2 regions of the Streptomyces sp. NPDC040589 genome follow, and region 2 is predicted to be linked to the other one. Evidence: predicted binding sites of a transcription regulator. Region 2 holds the regulator's gene; the other holds the start of a gene.
The links. The regulator HspR, encoded in region 2, represses chaperone genes until heat shock. The targets are predictions, from matches to a motif close to TTGAGNNNNNNNNNCTCAA.
Positions count from the first base shown of each region.

Region 1: lon (endopeptidase La) is a predicted target of HspR. The motif match lies at 2,777-2,795, and genes of this name have one in related genera.

Region 1 is NZ_JBVIWP010000001.1:515,984-525,650, forward strand. Features, by position in the region: gene ACZ58V_RS02265 (MarR family winged helix-turn-helix transcriptional regulator) at 1-155, opposite strand, end outside; gene lon (endopeptidase La) at 331-2,754, opposite strand; gene ACZ58V_RS02275 (rhomboid-like protein) at 3,024-3,833, opposite strand; gene ACZ58V_RS02280 (spermidine synthase family protein) at 4,006-4,683, shown strand; gene ACZ58V_RS02285 (response regulator transcription factor) at 4,819-5,559, shown strand; gene ACZ58V_RS02290 (HAMP domain-containing sensor histidine kinase) at 5,556-6,668, shown strand; gene ACZ58V_RS02295 (multifunctional oxoglutarate decarboxylase/oxoglutarate dehydrogenase thiamine pyrophosphate-binding subunit/dihydrolipoyllysine-residue succinyltransferase subunit) at 6,950-9,667, shown strand, end outside.
Region 2 is NZ_JBVIWP010000005.1:578,009-587,675, reverse strand. Features, by position in the region: gene ACZ58V_RS25480 (sugar ABC transporter substrate-binding protein) at 1-1,055, opposite strand, end outside; gene ACZ58V_RS25475 (heat shock protein transcriptional repressor HspR) at 1,333-1,785, opposite strand; gene dnaJ (molecular chaperone DnaJ) at 1,791-2,975, opposite strand; gene grpE (nucleotide exchange factor GrpE) at 3,012-3,665, opposite strand; gene dnaK (molecular chaperone DnaK) at 3,662-5,521, opposite strand; gene ACZ58V_RS25455 (MraY family glycosyltransferase) at 5,616-6,644, opposite strand; gene ACZ58V_RS25450 ((Fe-S)-binding protein) at 6,874-9,195, shown strand; gene ACZ58V_RS25445 (AbrB/MazE/SpoVT family DNA-binding domain-containing protein) at 9,413-9,667, shown strand, end outside.

The DNA.
Region 1 (9,667 bases), on a different contig from region 2:
TGGACCTCGCGGGCCATCTCGCCCTGGTTGGCCCGAGCACGCCGCAGCAGCACGGTCAGCTCGCGCTCCAGCGCGAGGAAGGCGGGCTGATCCACACCGCTCGCGGCCAGGGCGGATTCGCCTCCCGGCCCGTCGCCGTTCCCGTTGTCCTGCACGTCAGCCCCTGCCTCGATCTCGCCCCGTACTGAGATTCTCCGTCACCTGCCGTCATCACCGCAGTTCGGCAAGTATTCCGCAGGTCACGGCGCGCTCGTACACAGGGCCACCACACGGTGAAGGCCCGGGCCTCCCTCACGAGAACCCGGGCCTTCCCCTATCCGGTCACGTCCGTCACGCCGCGACCGGAACCTCCGGCGCCGCACCCGCGGTCGCGGGCGCGAGCGCCAGCTCCAGGACCTGGCGGACGTCGGTCACGGCGTGGACGTCGAGCCCGTCCAGCACCTCGGCCGGGACATCGTCCAGGTCGGGTTCGTTGCGCTTGGGGATGATCACGGTGGTGACCCCGGCGCGGTGCGCGGCCAGCAGCTTCTGCTTCACGCCGCCGATCGGCAGGACCCGCCCGGTCAGCGAGACCTCGCCGGTCATCGCCACGTCCGTGCGGACCAGCCGGCCGGACAACAGGGACGCGAGGGCCGTGGTCATCGTGATGCCGGCGCTGGGGCCGTCCTTGGGGACCGCGCCCGCCGGGAAGTGGATGTGCACGCCCCGGTCCTTCAGATCACCCACCGGCAGTTCGAGCTCGGCACCGCGGGAGCGCAGGAAGCTCAGCGCGATCTGCGCGGACTCCTTCATCACGTCGCCCAGCTGGCCGGTCAGGGTCAGCCCGGCCGCGCCCGTCTCCGGGTCGGCGAGCGACGCCTCCACGAACAGCACGTCACCGCCCGCTCCCGTCACCGCGAGCCCGGTCGCCACGCCCGGGACCGCGGTCCGCCGCTCGGCCGGGTCCTGCGCGGACTCGGGCACGTGGTGCGGCCGGCCGATCAGCCCGCGCAGATCCTCGTCCGTGACGGTGTACGGCAGCTTCCGCTCGCCCAGTTCGTGCTGGGCGGCGACCTTGCGCAGCAGCCGTGCGACGGACCGCTCCAGATTGCGGACGCCCGCCTCGCGCGTGTACTCACCGGCGAGCTTGCGCAGCGCGCCCTCGTCGACGGTCACCTCGCCCTCGGCGAGCCCGGCCCGCTCCAGCTGGCGCGGCAGCAGATGGTCGCGGGCGATGACGACCTTCTCGTCCTCGGTGTAGCCGTCCAGGCGGACGATCTCCATCCGGTCGGCCAGCGCCTCCGGGATGGCCTCCAGGACGTTGGCGGTGGCCAGGAAGACCACGTCCGAAAGGTCCAGCTCGACCTCCAGGTAGTGGTCCCGGAAGGTGTGGTTCTGCGCCGGGTCGAGGACTTCGAGGAGGGCGGCGGCCGGGTCGCCCCGGAAGTCCGAGCCCACCTTGTCGATCTCGTCGAGCAGCACGACCGGGTTCATCGACCCGGCCTCCTTGATGGCACGGACGACACGGCCGGGCAGCGCGCCGACGTACGTACGCCGGTGACCGCGGATCTCGGCCTCGTCGCGCACACCGCCGAGGGCCACGCGCACGAACTTCCGGCCCATCGCGTGGGCGACGGACTCGCCGAGGCTGGTCTTGCCGACGCCGGGCGGTCCCACGAGCGCGAGCACGGCACCGCCGCGCCGCCCGCCGACCACGCCGAGACCCCGGTCGGTACGCCGCTTGCGCACCGCGAGGTACTCGGTGATCCGCTCCTTCACGTCCTGAAGACCCGCGTGCTCGGCGTCGAGGACGGCCTGGGCGCCCTGGATGTCGTACGCGTCCTCGGTGCGCTCGTTCCACGGCATCTCCAGGACCGTGTCGAGCCAGGTGCGGATCCACGAGCCCTCGGGCGACTGGTCGGAGGACCGCTCCAGCTTGTCGACCTCCTTGAGCGCGGCCTCGCGGACGTTCTCCGGCAGGTCGGCGGCCTCCACACGGGCGCGGTAGTCGTCGGACTCCTCGCCGTCCTGCTCGCCGTTCAGCTCGCGCAGCTCCTTGCGGACGGCTTCCAGCTGACGCCGCAGCAGGAACTCGCGCTGCTGCTTGTCGACGCCTTCCTGGACGTCCTTGGCGATGGACTCGGCCACGTCCTGCTCGGCGAGGTGGTCGCGCAGCTGCTGGGCGGCGAGCTTCAGCCGGGCCACCGGGTCGGTGGTCTCCAGCAGCTCGATCTTCTGGTCGGTGGTCAGGAAAGGCGAGTAGCCGGAGTTGTCGGCGAGCGCCGAGATGTCGTCGATGGCCTGGACCCGGTCGACGACCTGCCACGCGCCGCGATTGCGCAGCCATGCGGTGGCGAGGGCCTTGTATTCCTTGACCAGTTCGGTGACCTGGCCGGGCAGGGGCTCCGGCACGGTCTCGTCGAGGCGGGTGCCCTCGACCCAGAGGGCGGCGCCGGGACCCGTGGTCCCCGCCCCGATGCGCACCCGGCCCCGGCCGCGGATCAGCGCGCCCGGGTCGCCGTCGGCGAGCCGGCCGACCTGCTCGACGGTGCCCAGGACACCGGTGTTCGCGTAGGTCCCGTCGATCCGCGGCACCAGGAGTACCTGGGGCTTTCCGGGCGTTGACCTGGCAGCGGCCTGAGCGGCCTCCACCGCGGCACGGACCTCGGAGTCACTCAGATCCAGCGGGACCACCATCCCGGGCAGCACGACCTCGCCGTCGAGCGGCAGCACGGGCAGGGTGAGCGGTGTGAACGCCTTGGACTCAGCAGCCATGATCTCCCCTTTGGCAGTCAAGTTGAGCTATGCCGACTCAATGCACGGGAGCTGCCGGATGTTCCCCGATGGCCGTTCGCTGTGAGCGATCACCTGCGGGGAGGGGGAGGAGGGGGGACGAATGGTCGTGTCGCGGGGCGCGGCCGGGGACGCTCCCGGCGGCTACCGGCTACCGGATGCGCGGCTGGTCGCGCGACGGGGTGACACGGGTGTGGCCGCCGCGCCGGACGGGCGCGACCGCCGTCGCCGACACCCGCGGGGCGAGGGTTCTACGAGGCGCCGGGCCGGGAGGTCGCCGCGCGCTTCGCGCGCCACCGCCGGAGTACCGGCCAGGTCGCGATGCCGATGGCCAGGGCGATCAGGTGACCCCAGTTCGTCATCGGGTCGGTGAAGGCGAGGAGGTCCTGGAGGAGCATCCCGCCGAAGACGGCCAGCAGCGGCACGCGCGGCCAGAGCGGCAGCAGGCCGGCCAGGGCGCCGGTGCCGGCCGCGACGCCGAAGCTGACGCCGTAGTCGAGGCGGTGCAGCGAACTGTCGGGGAGGTGCCCGGCCAGCACCGCGAGCCCCACCGGGACCTCGGTCGCCAGCGTGGCCAGGACGTGTCCGAGCAGGAAGACACCGGCCGTGCGCAGGCCCCCGATCCGCCGTTCCAGCGCGGTCAGCACCAGCACGAACCCGATCGTGAACGGCGAGGCCACCCCGCCCGCGACCCACAGCGCGCTGCCGACCAGCACCAGCCCCGGCGTCCGCACCAGGTGCGCCACATCGGTACTGGAGGCCTGGAGCAGGGCGTGGACCAGTGCGGGGTCCGCGTACGCGGAGATCAGCGAGGTGACACAGAGCACGACCGCGTACCCGAACGTGAACGGCGTACCCGTCGGCGTGGGCAGCAGCCGCCAGGGTCGCGGAGTCCGGAGGCGGGGCTCCTCCACCGCGACGGACTCCCGTACGCCCGCACCCCCGCTCTCTCGCGGGCCCCGCTGCCTCGGGACCCCGTCCAGCAGCCCCGGCCCGTCGGAAACGGGCGCGCCCGCCGACGCCGTCGCGGCCGTCTCGTCGGGCGGCGCGGTGCGTTCCAAAACGGGCGCTCCTTCCGTCATGTCCCAGCCTTCGCGTGTTCCTACCCCCCTGTCTGTGACCGGCACCACGCGAGAGCCGATTCACAGCAACCCGGAAGGCGCGCCCCGCGTCCCCCGCCGGCCGCTCCGTAATGCTTGGCGCCGGACACCCCGCACCTGCCAGGATGCCCGGATGTCCACCTCGAACGACCTGCCCGATGTACTGGACCGTCGCGAGGGCCCGCACGGCGAGGTCGTGCTGCGGCGGCACGGAGACCGCCTGGAGATCATCGCGAACGGCTGCTTCCTGATGGACACCTCCGACGGCCGCTCGGAGCGGCGGCTGGTCGACGCGGCCCTGGACGCCCTGGCCGGCCGGCCCCGCCCGGACGTGCTGATCGGCGGACTCGGCGTCGGCTTCTCCCTCGCCCACGCGGCGGCGGACCCCCGCTGGGGAGAGATCTCCGTCGTGGAACGCGAGCACGCGATTGTCGAATGGCACCTCGACGGCCCGCTCTCCGCGTTCTCCGCCGAGGCCTTGGCCGACCCCCGCGCGAAAATCGTCGAATCCGATCTCGTGACGTACGTCAATGAGACATCCAACACGTTCGACGCCCTGTGCCTCGACATCGACAACGGCCCCGGCTGGACCGTCACGGAGGGCAACGGAAATCTCTACTCGGACGCCGGACTGGCAAGCTGCGCACGGGTGTTGAGACCCGGTGGCGTACTCGCCGTCTGGTCCGCCCAGCCCTCGCCGGAATTCGAAGGAACCTTGCGGAATGCCGGGTTCCAGCGGGTGCGTACCGAAGAGATCCCGGTTGCCCGGGGCGTTCCGGACGTCGTACACCTCGGCATCCGCCCTGGATAGCAAAGGTGTGCTGACTCCCCGTACGCTGCTCCCCTGACGCCGATCATTCAAGCGTCAATCGCAACGATGCGCAGGCATAGCCAGTCAGAAGGAATCACCCCACTGATTCCGGAAAGCACACCCCAGGGGCGGGCGATGGAGCAGACACAGACCTCCCACAACGGTTCGGCGACGGCTACCCCGGGCGCGCAGCGCCGGGTTCTCGTCGTCGAGGACGACGCCACGATCGTGGACGCCATCGCGACCCGCCTGCGCGCCGAGGGATTCCTCGTGCAAACGGCGGGCGACGGTCCGGCGGCGGTCGACACGGCCGAGGCCTGGCAGCCCGACCTGCTGATCCTCGACATCATGCTGCCCGGCTTCGACGGTCTGGAGGTCTGCCGGCGCGTGCAGGCCGCACGGCCGGTGCCGGTGATGATGCTCACGGCGCGCGACGACGAGACCGACATGCTGGTCGGGCTGGGCGTCGGCGCCGACGACTACATGACGAAGCCGTTCTCGATGCGGGAGCTGGCTGCGCGTGTGCACGTGCTGCTGCGCCGTGTGGAGCGGGCCGCGCTGGCCGCCGCGACGCCGCGCAGCGGCATCCTGCGCCTCGGCGAGCTGGAGATCGATCACGCTCAGCGACGCGTGCGGGTCCGGAGTGAGGATGTTCACCTCACGCCGACCGAGTTCGATCTCCTGGTCTGCCTGGCGAACACCCCGCGCGCGGTGCTCTCGCGCGAGCAGCTGCTCGCCGAGGTCTGGGACTGGGCGGACGCCTCCGGCACCCGGACCGTCGACAGCCACATCAAGGCGCTGCGCCGGAAGATCGGCGCCGAGCGGATCCGTACGGTGCACGGCGTGGGCTACGCCCTGGAGACCCCGACGCCATGAGCGGCGGACCGGCCGCACGGAGAAACCCCGGGGAGCCGGAACCCTGGGGCGGGGTGAGCCCGTTCTCGATCAAGACCAAGCTGGGCGCGCTGGTCGTCATCTCGGTGCTGATCACCACTGGTCTGTCGGTGATCGCGGTGCACACGAAGACGGAGCTGCGCTTCATCACGGTCTTCTCGATGATCGCCACACTTCTCATCACGCAGTTCGTGGCCCATTCGCTCACCGCGCCGCTGGACGAGATGACCGCCGTGGCCCGCTCCATCTCGCAGGGCGACTACACCCGCCGGGTGCGGGACAACCGCCGTGACGAGCTGGGCGACCTGGCGGTGACGATCAACGCCATGGCCGACGAGCTGGAGGCCCAGGACCGCCAGCGCAAGGAGCTGGTGGCGAACGTCTCGCACGAGCTGCGCACGCCCATCGCGGGTCTGCGCGCGGTGCTGGAGAACATCGTCGACGGCGTCACCCAGGCCGACCCGGAGACGATGCGCACGGCCCTGAAGCAGACCGAGCGCCTCGGCCGGCTGGTGGAGACGCTGCTGGACCTGTCCCGCCTGGACAACGGCGTCGTACCGCTGAAACAGCGGCGCTTCGAGGTGTGGCCCTATCTGTCGGGCGTGCTGAAGGAGGCCAACATGGTCGCCTCCGTGCGCGCGGGCATCGCCACCGGCTCGGGCAGTCACACCCGTACGGACGTCCATCTGCACCTCGATGTGTCCCCGCCGGAGTTGACCGCGCACGCCGACCCGGAGCGCATCCACCAGGTCGTGGCCAATCTCATCGACAACGCGGTCAAGCACAGCCCGCCGCACGGCCGGGTGACGGTCAAGGCGCGGCGCGGCACGCTGCCGGAGTCGCTGGAGCTGGAGGTCCTGGACGAGGGCCCCGGCATTCCGAAGTCCGAGTGGCACCGCGTCTTCGAGCGGTTCAACCGCGGCAGCGCCAAGCGGCCGCAGGGCCCGGGCAGCGACGGCGGCACGGGGCTCGGCCTGGCGATCGCCCGCTGGGCGGTGGATCTGCACGGCGGTCGGATCGGAGTGGCCGAATCCGAGCGAGGTTGCCGGATTCTTGTCACTCTTCCGGGACTTACATCTCTGCCAAGTTGACGTAAAGTTCGAAGCGGAGCCTCAAGATCCACGGGCGTCCGCGCTGACGGACACGTGTGATCAGGCACAGACCCGCGCCGTCGGCGCCCCGGGTGCCGCTCCACCCTTCCCTCCTTAAGCGGAACCACGCTTGTTTCCCGCCATTTCAAGCCCCGAAACACTCTCTGAAGTGTGACTTGCGTGACGTTGAACGGGCCCGGCCTGACCTTCGCGGTCGGGGAGGCGTAGCCTTGATTCCCGCTGTCCATCATCTTGTGAAGCGGAAGAGGGCGGTTGCCGCCGTGTCGCCACAGTCCCCCAGTAACTCGAGCATCTCGACCGACACCGACCAAGCGGGGAAGAACCCTGCCGCGTCGTTCGGTGCCAACGAGTGGCTCGTCGACGAGATCTATCAGCAGTACCTCCAGGACCCGAACTCGGTAGACCGAGCCTGGTGGGACTTCTTCGCCGACTACAAGCCAGGGGCGGCCGCCGCCCCGGCTCCGGCGGGTACCGCGGCCGCGGGGGCCGGGGGGACCACCACCGCCCAGCCGGCGGCCCAGGCCGCCCCCGCCCCGGCCGCGGCCCCCGCCCCGGCGGCCGAGAAGCCCGCCGCCGCGCCGGCTCCCGCCCAGGCGAAGCCCGCCGCGCAGGCCCCGGCCCAGGCCGCCGCTCCGGCGAAGGCCGCTCCGGCCGCCGCCAAGCCGGCCGCCGCGAAGCCGAAGGCCGAGCCCGCCGCCGAGGCCCCGTCGGGTCCCGAGCAGGTCGTGCTGCGCGGCCCCGCCGCCGCGGTCGCGAAGAACATGAACGCCTCGCTGGAGGTGCCCACGGCCACGTCCGTGCGCGCGGTCCCGGTGAAGCTGCTCTTCGACAACCGCATCGTCATCAACAACCACCTGAAGCGCGCCCGGGGCGGGAAGATCTCCTTCACGCACCTGATCGGCTACGCGATGGTGCAGGCCATCAAGGCCATGCCGTCGATGAACTACTCCTTCGCGGAGAAGGACGGCAAGCCGACCCTGGTCAAGCCCGACCACGTCAACTTCGGCCTGGCCATCGACCTGGTCAAGCCCAACGGCGACCGTCAGCTGGTCGTCGCGGGCATCAAGAAGGCCGAGACGCTGAACTTCTTCGAGTTCTGGCAGGCCTACGAGGACATCGTCCGCCGCGCGCGCGACGGCAAGCTGGGCATGGACGACTTCACCGGCGTGACGGTCTCCCTGACCAACCCCGGCGGTCTCGGCACCGTCCACTCCGTGCCGCGCCTGATGCCCGGCCAGTCGGTGATCATGGGCGTCGGCTCCATGGACTACCCGGCTGAGTTCCAGGGCACCTCCCAGGACACCCTGAACAAGCTCGGCATCTCCAAGGTCATGACGCTCACGTCGACCTACGACCACCGGGTGATCCAGGGCGCCGCCTCCGGCGAGTTCCTGCGGATCGTCGCGAACCTCCTGCTCGGCGAGAACAACTTCTACGACGAGATCTTCGAGGCGCTGCGCATCCCCTACGAGCCGGTCCGCTGGCTCAAGGACATCGACGCGTCCCACGACGACGACGTCACGAAGGCCGCCCGCGTCTTCGAGCTGATCCACTCCTACCGGGTCCGCGGCCACGTCATGGCCGACACCGACCCGCTGGAGTACCAGCAGCGCAAGCACCCCGACCTGGACATCACCGAGCACGGGCTCACCCTGTGGGACCTGGAGCGTGAGTTCGCCGTCGGCGGCTTCTCCGGCAAGTCCCTGATGAAGCTGCGCGACATCCTCGGCGTGCTGCGCGACTCGTACTGCCGCACCACCGGCGTCGAGTTCATGCACATCCAGGACCCGAAGCAGCGCCGGTGGATCCAGGACCGCATCGAGCGGGCGCACACCAAGCCGGAGCGCGAGGAGCAGCTGCGCATCCTGCGCAGGCTGAACGCCGCCGAGGCCTTCGAGACCTTCCTGCAGACGAAGTACGTCGGCCAGAAGCGGTTCTCCCTGGAGGGCGGCGAGTCCGTCATCCCGCTGCTGGACGCGGTCCTGGACAGCGCGGCGGAGTCCCGCCTCGACGAGGTCGTCGTCGGCATGGCCCACCGCGGCCGGCTGAACGTCCTGGCGAACATCGTCGGCAAGTCGTACGCGCAGATCTTCCGCGAGTTCGAGGGCAACCTCGACCCGAAGTCGATGCACGGCTCCGGCGACGTGAAGTACCACCTGGGCGCCGAGGGCACCTTCACCGGCCTGGACGGCGAGCAGATCAAGGTCTCGCTCACCGCCAACCCCTCGCACCTGGAGGCGGTGGACCCGGTCCTGGAGGGCGTCTCGCGCGCCAAGCAGGACATCATCAACAAGGGCGGCACGGACTTCACGGTCCTGCCGGTGGCGATCCACGGCGACGCGGCCTTCGCGGGCCAGGGCGTGGTGGCCGAGACCCTGAACATGTCGCAGCTGCGCGGCTACCGCACCGGCGGCACGGTCCACATCGTCATCAACAACCAGGTCGGCTTCACGGCGGCTCCCGAGTCCTCGCGTTCCTCCATGTACGCGACGGACGTGGCCCGCATGATCGAGGCCCCGATCTTCCACGTGAACGGCGACGACCCCGAGGCCGTCGTCCGCGTTGCCCGCCTGGCCTTCGAATTCCGCCAGGCGTTCAACAAGGACGTGGTGATCGACCTCATCTGCTACCGCCGCCGCGGTCACAACGAGTCGGACAACCCGGCCTTCACCCAGCCGCTGATGTACGACCTGATCGACAAGAAGCGCTCGGTGCGCAAGCTGTACACCGAGTCCCTGATCGGTCGCGGCGACATCACCCTGGAAGAGGCCGAGCAGGCGCTGCAGGACTACCAGGGCCAGCTGGAGAAGGTCTTCACGGAGGTCCGCGAGGCCACAGCGCAGCCGGCCGCCGCGGAGCCCACCGACCCGCAGGCCGAGTTCCCGGTCGCCGTGAACACCGCGGTGACCTCGGAGGTCGTCAAGCGGATCGCCGAGTCCCAGGTCAACATCCCCGACCACATCACCGTCCACCCGCGT
Region 2 (9,667 bases):
GACAGCTTGTAGATGTCGTCCGCGACCACCGTGTCCTTGATGTTCCCCTTCGTCAGCGCGACCACGGGCACCAGCTGGGCCGGTATGCCCTTGTGGGTGGGGCTGTCGACCTTGTCGCGGGTGAGGGCGGCGAACTGGATGTCCCGGCCCTGGACCTTGGCCACGGCCATCTCCGCGGCGTTCTCGGCCTCCTGCGGGTACGACTTGTACACACTCATGTACTGCTCGCCCGCGATGATCCGCTGCACCGCCGGGAGCTCCGCGTCCTGCCCGGTGATCGGGGGCAGGTCGGTCACGCCCGCGACCTCCAGCGCCTTGACGATGCCGCCGGCCATGCCGTCGTTGGCGGAGTAGACGGCGGCGATGTCGTCCTTGCCGATCGCCTGGATCGCGTCGGCCATGTTGGCCTGCGCGTTCTCCGGCTTCCAGTCCTTGGTGTCGAAGGACTGCGCGATCGTCACCTTGCCGTTCAGCGCGGACATCGCACCCGCCTTGAACTGCTTGGCGTTCGGGTCGGTCGACGAGCCGTTCATCATGACGATCTTGTCGGAGAGGCTCGCGTCCTCGCCGATGGCCTCCAGCAGGCTGCGCCCCTGGACCTCGCCGACCAGTTCGTTGTCGAAGGAGATGTAGGCCTCGATCGGTCCCTCGGCCAGCCGGTCGTAGGCGATGACCGGGATGCCCGCCTCCTTGGCCTTCTTGACGCCGCTCGCGATGGCCTGCGAGTCGACCGCGTCCAGCAGGATCACGTCGACCCGGTCGTCGATCATCTGCTGCATCTGGCCCGCCTGCGTGTCGGCGTCCGCCTCGGCGTTGGCGTACTCGACGCGGCCCTTGTTGTTGGTGAGGGACTCGACCTTCGTCTTGATGATCGGGTAGTCGAAGTTCTCGTACCGGGTGTTCGCCTTCTCCGGTAGCAACAGGCCCACCGTGATGTCGTTCCCCTTGGCCGGGCTCGCGTCGTCACTGCTCCCCGTCGCGTTGAGCGCGCCGCAGCCGGCGAGCGTGACGGACATCGCGGCCGCGGCCACGGATATGGAGATACGACGACGCATGTCGGGAGCTCACTTCACGTGTGATTCGGACGTGGGCACAGCTTTGTGGCCCATGTGACTGAAAAGCCAACGCGGACGCGGCCCCCAGCGTCAAGCGGAAGCACTTAACGAGATGACAACACCACGCTCCGCGAGCGTTGTGAAGACTCTGCGGAATCACCTCCAGGCTCCCTGCACGGGCCACCCATCGGCGGGAGACCCGGCGAAACCGGGCCAAGACATGCGAAAGGGGCCGGGAGTTGCCTCCCGGCCCCTTTCACAGACTCTGGACAGGCAGTCAGTCCGACTGCTGCTGCCGCTTCGGCCGCCACACCACCAGCGCGCTGCTCTGCTGTACCTCCTGGTACGGCACGAGGTCGCGGCGGTACGACGCGTGCACCGCCGCCTCGCGCTGGCGCATCGCCGCCGCCGCGCCGTCGAGCGCGTTCTCCAGTTCGGCCGCACGGGCCTGGAGCGCGGCGACCTGGTTCTCCAGTTCGATGATGCGCTTGATGCCGGCGAGGTTGATGCCCTCGTCCTGCGACAACTGCTGCACCTGACGGAGCAGTTGGATGTCGCGGGCCGAGTAGCGCCGGCCCCGGCCGGCGGTGCGGTCGGGGGACACCAGGCCGAGGCGGTCGTACTGGCGCAGGGTCTGAGGGTGCAGGCCGGACAGCTGGGCCGCCACCGAGATGACGTAGACCGGGGTTTCCTCGGTCAGTTCATACGGATTGCGCCGACGACCGTCCATCTGCCTCATGCTCCCTTCGCGGCCTGGAACAGATCCGCCCGCGGATCCTCACCCGAAGTCGCCTCGCGATACGCCTCGAGTGCGTCACGAGCCTTCCCCGTCAGGTCCGTCGGAACACTCACCTCGACGGTGACCAGAAGGTCCCCGCGGGTGCCGTCCTTGCGGACCGCGCCCTTGCCCCGGGCGCGCATGGTGCGGCCGTTGGGCGTGCCCGGCGGCAGCTTCAGCGTGACGGGCGGGCCGCCCAGCGTCGGCACCCGGACCTCGCCGCCGAGGGCCGCCTCGGCGAAGGTCACCGGGACGGTGACGGTGAGGTTGTCGTCCTTGCGGCCGAACACCGGGTGGGAGTCGACGTGCACGACCACGTACAGGTCACCCGCCGGGCCGCCCCGCTCACCGGGTGCTCCCTTGCCGCGCAGCCGGATCCGCTGGCCGTCGCTGACGCCCGCGGGGATGCGCACCTGCATGGTCCGCGAGGACTTGGCCCGGCCGCTGCCCTTGCAGACCTCGCAGGCGTGCTCCGCGATCAGGCCGCGGCCCTTGCAGTCCGGGCAGGGGTCGGTGAGGGAGAAGCCCCCGCCGCTGCCCCGGGCGACCTGCCCGGTGCCGACGCAGGTCGGGCACACGCGCGGTGTGCCGTTCTTGTCGCCGGTGCCCGAGCAGGCCTTGCAGGGTGACTGCGAGGACATCCGCAGCGGGACCGTCGCGCCCTCGATCGCCTCGGTGAAGCTGAGCGTGACCTCGGACTCGATGTCCTGGCCGCGCCGCGGGTGCGTGCGCGTCCCCGCGCCCGCGCCGCCGCGGTTGAACAGGCCCCCGAAGACGTCACCGATCCCGCCGCCGAAGCCGCCGGCTCCCTGTCCTTGGCCCTGGGGGCCGCCTCCGAAGAGGTCGCCCAGGTCGAAGTTGAAGGAGCCGCCGCTCCCGCCGGGCCCCGGCCGGAAGCCGCCGTTGCCGAAGAGGGCGCGTGCCTCGTCGTACTCCTTGCGCTTCTTGGGGTCGCCGAGAATGTCGTTGGCCTCGGAGATCTCCTTGAAGCGCTCCTCCGCCTTGACGTTTCCCTTGTTGGCGTCCGGGTGGTTCTCGCGGGCGAGCTTCCGGTACGCCTTCTTGATCTCGGCCTCGGTGGCGTCCTTGGGGACGCCGAGGACCTTGTAGTAGTCCTTCTCGATGAAGTCCTTGGTGCTCATCCTCGACGCCCCTCCTTCCTGTCGTCCGATATGACGTCAGCCCTCGTCCGGGCCACCGCTCTCCTTGTCGTCGGCGTCGGCGGACTCGTCCGCCTTGACCGTCTGCGCCCCCGGCTGGGGTTCGGCCACAGCCACCCGCGCGGGGCGGATGGTGCGCTCGCCGATCCGGTACCCGGGCTGCAGAATCGCCACGCACGTCGTCTCGGTGACGTCGGGTGCGTAGCTGTGCATCAGGGCTTCGTGGATCGTCGGGTCGAAGGGCTCGCCCTCCTTGCCGAACTGCTGCAGGCCCATCTTCGCCGCGGTGCTCTCCAGCGACTCGGCGACGGACTTGAAGCCGCCGACCAGTTCGCCGTGTTCACGCGCGCGGCCGATGTCGTCGAGCACGGGCAGGAGCTCGGTCAGGAGATTCGCGATGGCGATCTCCTTGACCGCGATCCGGTCGCGCTCGACCCGGCGGCGGTAGTTCTGGAACTCGGCCTGGAGGCGCTGGAGGTCGCCCGTGCGCTCGTTGAGCGCCGTGCGGGCCTGGTCCAGCTGGGCCACCAGGGCCACGTCCTGACCCGTGTCCCCGGCCGGGGCCGCCCCCTCCTCGGAGGAGGAGGCGGCCTTCGGCTCGGCGTCATCGGAGGTGGCGCCGGAAGGGACGTCGGGCTGCTGCTCGTCGAAGCCCGGGGTCTCCTCCGTCACGCGGCACCATCCTTCCGGTCCTCGTCGACGATCTCGGCGTCGACGACGTCGTCGTCGGCCTTGGCGTCACCGGCACCGGCACCAGCGCCGGCTCCGGCGGAGGCGCCGTCGGCCTGCGCGGCGTTCGCGTCGGCGTACATGGCCTGGCCGAGCTTCTGCGAGACGGCCGCGACCTTCTCCGTGGCGGTGCGGATCTCGGCCGAGTCCTCGCCCTTGAGCTTTTCCTTCAGCTCATTGACGGCCTCTTCGACCTCGGTCTTGATCTCGCCCGGGACCTTGTCCTCGTTGTCCTTGAGGAACTTCTCGGTCTGGTAGACGAGCTGCTCGCCCTGGTTGCGGGACTCGGCGGCCTCGCGGCGCTTGTGGTCCTCCTCCGCGTACTGCTCGGCCTCCTGGCGCATGCGGTCGACCTCGTCCTTCGGCAGCGAGGAGCCGCCGGTGACGGTCATCTTCTGCTCCTTGCCGGTGCCGAGGTCCTTCGCCGTGACGTGCATGATGCCGTTGGCGTCGATGTCGAAGGACACCTCGATCTGCGGGACGCCGCGGGGCGCCGGGGGCAGACCGGTCAGCTCGAACATCCCGAGCTTCTTGTTGTACGCCGCGATCTCGCGCTCGCCCTGGTAGACCTGGATCTGCACGGAGGGCTGGTTGTCCTCGGCGGTGGTGAAGATCTCGGACCGCTTGGTCGGGATCGTCGTGTTCCGCTCGATGAGCTTGGTCATGATGCCGCCCTTGGTCTCGATACCGAGGGACAGCGGGGTGACGTCGAGGAGCAGGACGTCCTTGACCTCGCCCTTGAGGACACCGGCCTGCAGGGCGGCGCCGATGGCGACGACCTCGTCCGGGTTGACGCCCTTGTTGGCGTCCTTGCCGCCGGTCAGGTCCTTGACCAGTTCGGCGACGGCGGGCATACGCGTGGAGCCACCGACGAGAACGACGTGGTCGATCTCGGAGAGGTTGATCCCGGCGTCCTTGATGACGTTGTGGAACGGCGTCTTGCAGCGCTCCAGCAGGTCCGCGGTCAGCTGCTGGAACTGGGCGCGGGTGAGCTTCTCGTCGAGGTGCAGGGGGCCCTCGGCGGAGGCGGTGATGTAGGGCAGGTTGATCGAGGTCTCGGTGGACGAGGACAGCTCGATCTTCGCCTTCTCGGCGGCCTCGCGCAGACGCTGCAGGGCCATCTTGTCCTTGCCCAGGTCCACGCCGTGGCCGGACTGGAACTGCTGGACCAGGTAGTCGACGATGCGCTGGTCCCAGTCGTCACCACCGAGGTGGTTGTCACCGTTGGTGGCCTTCACCTCGACGACGCCGTCGCCGATCTCCAGCAGCGAGACGTCGAACGTACCGCCACCGAGGTCGAAGACCAGGATGGTCTGGTCGTCCTTGTCGAGGCCGTACGCCAGGGCGGCCGCGGTGGGCTCGTTGACGATGCGCAGGACGTTGAGGCCCGCGATCTCGCCGGCCTCCTTCGTGGCCTGACGCTCGGAGTCGTTGAAGTACGCCGGGACGGTGATGACCGCGTCGGTCACCTTCTCGCCCAGGTAGGACTCGGCGTCCCGCTTCAGCTTCTGGAGCACGAAGGCGCTGATCTGCTGCGGGTTGAAGGGCTTCCCGTCGAGCTCGATCTTCCAGTCCGTGCCCATGTGCCGCTTGACGGAGCGGATGGTCCGGTCCACGTTCGTGACCGCCTGGCGCTTGGCCACCTCTCCGACGAGCACTTCACCGTTCTTGGCGAAGGCGACGACGGACGGCGTGGTCCTGGCGCCCTCGGCGTTGGTGATGACGGTGGGCTCGCCGCCCTCCAGAACGCTGACGACGGAGTTAGTCGTGCCCAGGTCGATGCCGACCGCACGTGCCATGGTTGATTCCTCCAGCTGACTTGAGTGGAACGGACTCAAGTGTGCACGACGGCCCGCAACCGGTCAACAGAGCTGAGTCGACCGGACTCAAGTCTTATCCGTTCCTTACACGCAACGGGACTCTGACCTGCGGTGACATCTCACGCCGAGGGCCACGGGAGGGGTACACCGAGACGCGTGACACAGCGAGGACGACGACGAGTGCCGCCCCCGCCACCCACCACAGCGCGTCGTCGCCGACCCAGCCGGCGTGCGCGAGTACCCCGACGGCCACCCCGGACAACGCCCCGGTCCCCAGCAGCAGGCTCGCGCCCGGCGCGGTCAGCCCGAGCCGCCGCAGCCGGTGCGCGAGATGGTCGGGGCCACTGCGGAGAACGGCCCGGCCGGCCATCCGCCGCGACAGCAGGACCAGCCCGGCATCGGCACACACCAGGGCCGTCAGCGCGAACAGCACCCCCGCGCTCTCCCCGAGCCCGAACCCGGCCCGCGCGTACACGGTCCCCATGGCGATCACGAACCCCGCGGACATGGACCCGCACGCGCCGAGCGCGACCCGGGCGGGATGCCAGTTGTGCATGAGGAACCCGGTCAGCGCGGCGGCCAGCACGCTCATCAGCACGGCGATCCCGTCCATCACCTCGACCGCGGCGCAGACCCCCACCCCGAAGGCGGTGACGACCCCCACGGTCCCGGCGAGCCCGTCGGCGTGATCGACCCCCCGGAACCCGAGGGTCAGCCCCGCGACCCACACGACGGCCAGCAGCCCGGTCCCCACGCCCGTCTCCCCGTACGGCACGACGCACGCGGCCGCCACGGCCGTACCGGCGAACAGCACCCGCCGCCGCAGCCGCCAGACGTCGTCGACCAGCCCGAGCAGGGCCACCACACCCCCGGCGACGAGCAGTTCCCGCACCTCGCCCCCGGTCGGCACGCCCTCCACCCAGCCGTAGGCGCACACCACCCCGCCGGTGACCACCACGACGGCCACACCACCGGACAGCGGCACCTCTCGCTGCCGCCGCCGGTCGACCAGCCGCGACCACCGGGCGGGCGCCCGGAGGAGGGCGGCGAGCAGGGCGGTGAGCAGCAGGGCGATGGCGGCGGCAGCGATCCCGTAGAGCACGGATATAAGTTAGGCGGGACTATGACAATTCGGTACGACTAACACGACCGGATCGCGACCGGATCTGAGGCAACCCTCAGCGATTCAGATCACCCCCCACCCGGCTACAGTGCGGCGGAGGATAGGGGTAGTCTCAGACGGACTGCATAAGTTACCGCTTAGTAATCTCGGGAACCCTTCGAGACGGAGAGTCCCCGACAGAAACCCCTCGCAGGCCCGAGGAGCCCCCATGCAACTCGCCGCGATCATCGTGTCGCTGGTTCTGACCGTGGTCGGCGTCGCGCTGCTCGCACGCGCGATCGGCCAGTTCGTCCGGTATTTCAAGCTGGGCCAGCCGGTCCCGGCCGGTACGCGGACCGACAATCCCTACCAGCGCAGCGTGACCCTGGTGAAGGAGTTCCTCGGCCACACGCGCATGAACCGGTGGGGCATCGTCGGTATCGCCCACTGGTTCGTGGCGATCGGCTTCCTGACGCTGCCGCCGACGATCATCACCGCGTACGGCCAGCTGTTCAAGGCCGACTGGACGCTGCCGGTCATCGGCGGCTTCCTCCCCTATGAGCTCTACATCGAGTTCATCGCCGCGATGACGACCCTCGGCATCGCCACGCTGATGGTGATCCGTCTGCTGAACCTGCCGTCGCGCCCGGGCCGCAAGTCCCGCTTCGCCGGTTCGAAGATGGGCCAGGCGTACTTCGTCGAGTACGTCATCCTCACCATCGGCCTGGCGATCTACGTGCTGCGGGGCCTGGAGGGCGCGCTGCACCACGTGGAGGGCTACGAGGCCGCGTACTTCGCGTCGTACCCGCTGGTCCTGGCCTTCAAGGGGCTGAGCGTCGCCGCGCTGCAGAACCTCGTCTACTTCTTCGCGATGATCAAGCTGGGCACGACCATGATCTGGATGATCACGGTCAGCCTGAACACCAACATGGGTGTCGCCTGGCACCGCTTCCTGGCGTTCCCGAACATCTGGTTCAAGCGCGAGGCCACGGGCGGCACGGCCCTCGGTGCCCTGCAGCCGATGACGTCCGGCGGCAAGCCGATCGACTTCACCGACCCGGGCGACGACGACGTCTTCGGCGTCTCCCAGGTCGAGCAGTACTCGTGGAAGGGCCTGCTGGACTTCTCCACCTGCACCGAGTGCGGCCGCTGCCAGTCGCAGTGCCCGGCGTGGAACACGGGCAAGCCCCTCTCCCCCAAGCTGCTGATCATGTCCCTGCGGGACCACGCGCACGCCAAGGCGCCGTACCTGCTGGCCGGCGGCGGCAAGACGATGGAGGGCGAGGAGAAGGCGTCCGAGGAGCAGCTGGCCGATGTGCCCGCGGCCGCTCTGGCGGAGGCCGAGCGCCCGCTGATCGGCACCGCCGAGGAGAACGGCGTCATCGACCCGGACGTCCTGTGGTCCTGCACCACCTGCGGTGCCTGTGTCGAGCAGTGCCCGGTGGACATCGAGCACGTCGACCACATCGTCGACATGCGCCGCTACCAGGTGATGATCGAGAGCTCCTTCCCGTCCGAGGCGGGCACGATGCTCAAGAACCTGGAGAAGAAGGGCAACCCCTGGGGCCTGGCGAAGAAGCAGCGCCTGGAGTGGCTGAAGGAGCTGGACTTCGAGGTCCCGGTCGTCGGCAAGGACATCGAGGACCTGTCCGAGGTCGAGTACCTGTACTGGGTCGGCTGCGCGGGCGCCCTCGAGGACCGCGCGAAGAAGACGACGAAGGCCTTCGCGGAGCTCCTGAACATCGCGGGCGTCAAGTTCGCCATCATGGGCGGCGACGAGAAGTGCACGGGTGACTCCGCCCGCCGCCTGGGCAACGAGCCGCTGTTCCAGGAACTCGGCATGGAGAACGTCATGTCCCTCAACGCCGCCTTCGGCGAGGAGATGGACGACGAGGGCAAGGTCACCGACGAGTCCCGCAAGCCGAAGTCCGCCAAGAAGATCGTCGCGACCTGCCCGCACTGCCTCAACACGCTCGGCAACGAGTACCCGCAGCTCGGCGGCGACTACGAGGTCATCCACCACACCCAGCTGCTCCAGCACCTCGTCGACGAGGGCAAGCTGATCCCGGTCACGCCGGTCGAGGGCATCATCACGTACCACGACCCGTGCTACCTGGGCCGCCACAACAAGATCTACACGCCCCCGCGCGAGATCATCGCCAGCGTCCCGGGCATCCGCAACGAGGAGATGCACCGCCACAAGGAGCGGGGCTTCTGCTGCGGCGCGGGTGGCGCCCGGATGTGGATGGAAGAGCGCATCGGCAAGCGCATCAACAACGAGCGCGTCGACGAGGCCCTGTCGGTCAACCCCGACATCGTCTCCACGGCCTGCCCGTTCTGCCTCGTCATGCTCACGGACTCCGTGAACGGCAAGAAGAACGACGGCAAGGCCAAGGAGTCGATCACCGTCGTGGACGTGGCCCAGCTCCTGCTGGACTCCGTCAAGACGCCGGTCCCCGCGGAGGGCTCCGACGATGACAACGACGGCGGCGAGCCGCCGGCGGGCACGTCGGACTCGGAGAGTGCCCCGGAGCCGGAGCCGGTGAAGTAGCTCCTCCTCTGTCGCGGTTGTTTCCGACGTCCCCTGCTGTGAGGAACAGCAGGGGACGTCGTTGTTCACAGGCCCGTCGCGATGTTCCACCGCTGATGGACCGAAGCCGGATGGTAGATTGTGAGAAAGTCAGAAAGTTGGAGAGTCGCAATTTGACGTATTACTGGGTAGCCTGAGTAGCGAAGGAGACATGGAAGGTGAGAGTGGGAGGTCATCCATGGCTGCGGCTACGTTCCAGGCCAGCGTGCGCGACAAGGGGCAGCTGACGCTGCCCGCAGGCGTACGCGAGGCGCTGGGGGTCTCCCCAGGTGACGAGCTTGAGTTCGAGATCAATGACGCCGGCGTCGTCGAGGTTCACGGACTGAGGAAGATCCGCACCGATCAGGCCTGGTTCTGGACGGAGCGGTGGCAGGCCGGTGAGCGCGAGGCCAGTGAGGACATCGCGGCTGGGCGCACGACCCGCCACGAGGAC